One region of the Streptomyces sp. NPDC004561 genome, then DNA from elsewhere that is predicted to be linked to it. Evidence: riboswitches for the same ligand, from Rfam matches in the RefSeq annotation. Region 1 holds a riboswitch; the other holds the start of a gene.
What was found. A riboswitch is a leader RNA that binds a small molecule or an ion and turns the genes downstream of it on or off. The one in region 1 is predicted to bind glycine.

Region 1 (2,384 bases):
GGTTGCTCATGGCCTGGATTCTCCTGTACGCGCGGGAGTGATGGTGATGGGGAGACTGTGGAAACTGCTGGTGGGCAGGCGAATGTGCGCAGGGTCACGTGCCCGCCGCGGGACCGGCCCCGTGCGGGGCGCGGTCGCCGCCCAGTGTCTACTTCTGGCGCTTGTAGAAGGGCAGCGCCACGACCTCGTACGGCTCGTGGCTGCCCCGGATGTCCACGCCGACACCCTCGGTGCCCGGCGCGGCGTGCGCGGCGTCGACGTAGGCCATGGCGATCGGCTTGCCCAGCGTGGGGGAGGGGGCGCCGGAGGTGATCTCGCCGATCACCTCGCCGCAGGCGACGACGGCGTACCCGGCGCGCGGGACGCGGCGGCCCTGGGCGATCAGCCCGACGAGCACCCGCGGGGGGTTCTGCTCGGCGCGGGCGGCGGCCTCCAGGAGCGCCGTGCGCGCCACGAAGTCGCCCTCCTTGTCGAACTTGACCACGCGGCCGAGTCCGGCGTCGAAGGGGGTCAGCTCGGTGGTCAGCTCGTGCCCGTACAGCGGCATGCCCGCCTCCAGGCGCAGCGTGTCGCGGCAGGACAGGCCGCACGGGACCAGGCCGACGCCCTCGCCGGCCTCGGTCAGCGCCTGCCACAGCCCGACCGCGTGCTCCGGCTTCACGAACAGCTCGAAGCCGTCCTCGCCGGTGTAGCCGGTGCGGGCGATCAGCACGGGAACGCCGGCGACCGTGCCGGGCAGCCCCGCGTAGTACTTGAGGCCGTCCAGGTCGGCGTCGGTGAGCGACTTCAGGATGCCGGGGGACTCCGGGCCCTGCACGGCGATCAGCGCGTATGCGTCCCGGTCGTCGCGCACCTCGACCTCGAGGCCCCCGGACCGCTCGTCCAGCGCGTCCAGCACCACCTGGGCGTTGGAGGCATTGGCCACGACCATGTACTCGGTCTCGGCGAGCCGGTAGACGATCAGGTCGTCCAGGATGCCGCCGTCGGCCCGGCAGATCATGGTGTAGCGGGCGCGGCCGACGCCGATGGAGGCGATGTTGCCGACCAGGGCCATGTTCAGGAAGTCGGCCGCCTCGGGGCCGGTCACGGTGATCTCGCCCATGTGGGAGAGGTCGAACAGACCCGCCTTGGTCCGCACGGCCAGGTGCTCGTCGCGCTCGGAGCCGTAGCGCAGGGGCATGTCCCAGCCGGCGAAGTCGGTCATCGTCGCGCCGAGCGAGCGATGCACGGCATCGAGCGCGGTGCGGCGGAGTTCGGTACTGCTCATCGGTCGGTCGTCTCCCAGGGCACGGGGATGGGGCGAGGAACGTTCCTCCCCATCTGTCATCGGAACCTGAGAGGTTCGCCAGGACCGCCACGGGGGCGATCAGGGCTTGCACCTTGGGTGGAGCCACTGACACAGCGGCCCGCTTTTCAGATGTGCCTCGCCCGCGCGGTAACGGTACCTGAGAGATTCAAGGGAGGGACTTGCTCCTTCGGCGCCCCGGGCGGTCCAGAGGGGACCCGGGGACTCTCCCGCGCGGATTCAAGCGGCCGATATGCAGTTGGCGGCCACATCATTGCACGCCACGGCCCCGCCCGTCAGGGTCGCATCCGTAACCGAGCCGTGGCGGTACGCGCACCCACCCGTCGCACACTTCCCATTACCTTCTCTTTACGCAGGCCGGGCATGGATATTACCGGGCCACAGGGGAGGACGATCACGGTGAAGAGGACCACGGCGCTCGCGACCGGCACCGCAGCCACCACCGGCGCCGCGGTGCCGCGACAGCCCTCCGCCCCGGCCCGCGAGCGCTGCGCCGAGCGCCCCGCGCCGGCCGTCCGCGACCTGCGCGGCCGTGCCGGACGCGGCCCGCGCACCCTGCTCTTCGGCCCCCATGACGTCGTGGTGGTCACCGGCCTGCCCGGCAGCGGCAAGTCCACGCTGATGCACCGCGCCGTCGCGGGCGGCCGCATCGACTCCCAGGACACCCGCGACCGGTTCGCGGTCCGCCTGCCCCGCCTGCTGCCGTACGCCCTCTACCGCCCCCTGGTCCGCGCGGCCCACTACGCGGCCCTGCGCCGCGCCCTGCGCACCGGAGCGGGTCTCGTGGTGCACGACTGCGGCACCCAGCCCTGGGTGCGCGCCTGGCTCGCCCGCGAGGCCCGCCGCCGCGGCGGCGCCCTTCACCTGCTGCTGCTCGACGTCCCGCCGGGGACGGCCCGGGAGGGCCAGCGCGAGCGCGGCCGGGGCGTCTCCCGCTACGCCTTCGGCCGGCACCGCCGTACGACGGCCCGGCTGCTCGGCGCGGTGGAGCGGGGCGAGCTGCCGGCGGGCTGCGGCTCGGCGGTGCTCCTGGACCGGGCCGCGGCGGACGGCCTGCGCCGCATAGGCTTCGCCGCCG
Region 2 (2,384 bases), on a different contig from region 1:
GACCTCGGCGGCCCTGCCGGGCACGCGCGCGGTGAGGGTGTCGAAGTAGGCGCCGTGGACGATCTCGACACCGCCGGCCCTCAGGCCCTCGGCGAGGAGCGTGGCGTAGCGGTGGGTGCGGTGGGCGATCGTCCGCAGCCCCTCGGGGCCGTGGTAGACCGCGTACATGCCAGCCATCACGGCGAGCAGCACCTGGGCGGTGCAGATGTTGCTGGTGGCCTTCTCACGGCGGATGTGCTGCTCACGGGTCTGCAGCGCGAGCCGGTAGGCCTTGTGGCCGTCGGCGTCGACGGACACGCCGACCAGGCGGCCGGGGAGGCTGCGCGCGAACTTCTCGTGCACGGCCATGTAGCCCGCGTGCGGTCCGCCGAAGCCCATCGGGACGCCGAAGCGCTGGGTGGTGCCGATGGCGATGTCCGCGCCCAGCTCGCCGGGCGAGGTCAGCAGGGTCAGCGCGAGCAGGTCTGCGGCCACGGTGACGAGCGCGCCCAGCTCGTGCGCCTGCTCGACGACCGGCTTGATGTCGCGTACGGCGCCCGAGGCACCCGGGTACTGGATCAGCACGCCGTTGATCTCACGCGCGGCGATGTCGGCCGGGATGCCGTCGCTGAGGTCGGCGACGACGACCTCGACACCGGTCGGCTCGGCACGCGTCTCGATGACGGCGATCGTCTGCGGCAGCGCGTCCGCGTCGATCAGGAACAGGCCCTTCTTGTTCCTGCCCATGCGCCGGGACAGCGCCATGGCCTCGGCGGCGGCCGTGCCCTCGTCCAGCAGAGAGGCGCCGGAGGTGGGCAGGCCCGTCAGGTCGGCGACCACGGTCTGGAAGTTCAGCAGGGCCTCCAGCCGGCCCTGGGAGATCTCCGGCTGGTACGGCGTGTACGCCGTGTACCAGGCCGGGTTCTCCATGACGTTGCGCAGGATGACGGGCGGGGTGAAGGTGCCGTAGTAGCCGAGGCCGATCATGGAGCCGAGGACCTGGTTGCGGTCGGCGAGCGAGCGCAGCTCGGCGAGCACCTCGGCCTCGGTGCGGGCGCCCGGCAGGTCCAGGGCGTCGGCGTTCTTGATCACATCCGGGACCGCGGCGGCGGTCAGCTCGTCGAGGGAGCCGTAGCCGACCGACGCGAGCATCTTGGCCCGCGCCTCCTGGTCGGGCCCGATGTGGCGCTGCTCGAAGGGGATGCCCGATTCGAGCTCGGAGAGCGGAATGCGGTGGGCGGTCATTGCGGAGGCCTCCTGGTCTGACGCGACCTTCGAGGGGCACCACGGCGCGGGTACCCCGACGGCCTCCCCCTCTGTCATCTCAACCTGAGAGCTTCACCGGGCGCCCGAGGACGCCGGCTTTCACCGTCGGTGAGAGCGGACGCCGTCGACACCCGCCCTGCTTTCCAGAGTGACCTCGTCCGTGCGGTACGTGAGCCTGAGAGATTCCGGGGAGGATTTGCTCCTTCGGCGCCTCCGAGGTGGTCGGAGGACTCTCCCGCACGGGATCAGCAGCCGCTGTCAGCCTACCAGCGAGGTCAACGCGGGAGCCCTCGAGTGGCCGCCTCACTGAATGTGCTCTTTTGTAGTGCTTACGGATGAGTTGCGACCAAGTGGAGGGAGAGGGACCGTGCAGACCGACATCGATCCGCGCAACCTGATCGGCCGCAAGGCGTTCGACCGCAATGGCACCAAGATCGGCACCATCGACGAGGTGTATCTCGACGACGCCACCGGCGTGCCCGAATGGGCGGCCATACGCACCGGCCTGTTCTCCCGGGACGCGTTCGTCCCCCTGGAGCCCAGCGAACTCGTCGAGGGCACCCTCCACGTCCCGTTCGAGCGCGCCCTGATCAGGGACGCCCCCGACTTCGGCGTGGGCCGCCACCTCTCCCCCGAGCAGGAACTCCAGCTCTACCACCACTACGGCCTCGATGTGGGCGCGCCCCCTTCCGTACCGGACCACGACTTCGGCAAGCTGGCGGGCTCGGAGGAGGCCTGAGCTCTCTGTGCGGCCCGGGACGCAGTCCCGGGCCCGTCACCGTCCGACGGAGCGAGAGCGGCGGGCGGTCGGGAAGGAATCGCGACCAGCGGCAAGGGATCGGCGGACTCCAGCGCCGGATCGTCGACGGAGAAGGTCCGCACCCGCCCAGGAGAGGACTGCGGCGTCTCGAACCGCACCGTGACCCGCCCCAGCCCGCTGCCCTGCACCCAGCCGGGTCCGTGCTCCGTGTGACGTACGTCCTGCCCCGCGCGCCACTGCCGTTCCACCGGCTCCGGGGGCTCCGTGACGGCCTCGGTCACGGCCTCCTGCGGTGTCTCGGCCGCGGGTGAGGGCATCGCCTGTGCGAACAGGTCCTCCTGTGTGTAGTCGGCGAGCCCGGAGACGCCCACGCCCAGCA

Region 2: it holds a riboswitch for glycine, as region 1 does, so the genes downstream of both, gcvP (aminomethyl-transferring glycine dehydrogenase) here and gcvT (glycine cleavage system aminomethyltransferase GcvT) in region 1, are expected to answer to the same signal.

What each region holds. Positions count from the first base shown of each region.
Region 1 is NZ_JBSGDB010000022.1:13,248-15,631, reverse strand. It holds gene gcvH (glycine cleavage system protein GcvH) at 1-10, opposite strand, end outside; gene gcvT (glycine cleavage system aminomethyltransferase GcvT) at 149-1,267, opposite strand; glycine riboswitch at 1,311-1,423, opposite strand; glycine riboswitch at 1,424-1,528, opposite strand; gene ACWEN3_RS05170 (AAA family ATPase) at 1,700-2,384, shown strand, end outside.
Region 2 is NZ_JBSGDB010000179.1:10,190-12,573, reverse strand. It holds gene gcvP (aminomethyl-transferring glycine dehydrogenase) at 1-1,224, opposite strand, end outside; glycine riboswitch at 1,399-1,493, opposite strand; gene ACWEN3_RS23105 (PRC-barrel domain-containing protein) at 1,613-1,984, shown strand; gene ACWEN3_RS23100 (DNA polymerase IV) at 1,906-2,384, opposite strand, start outside.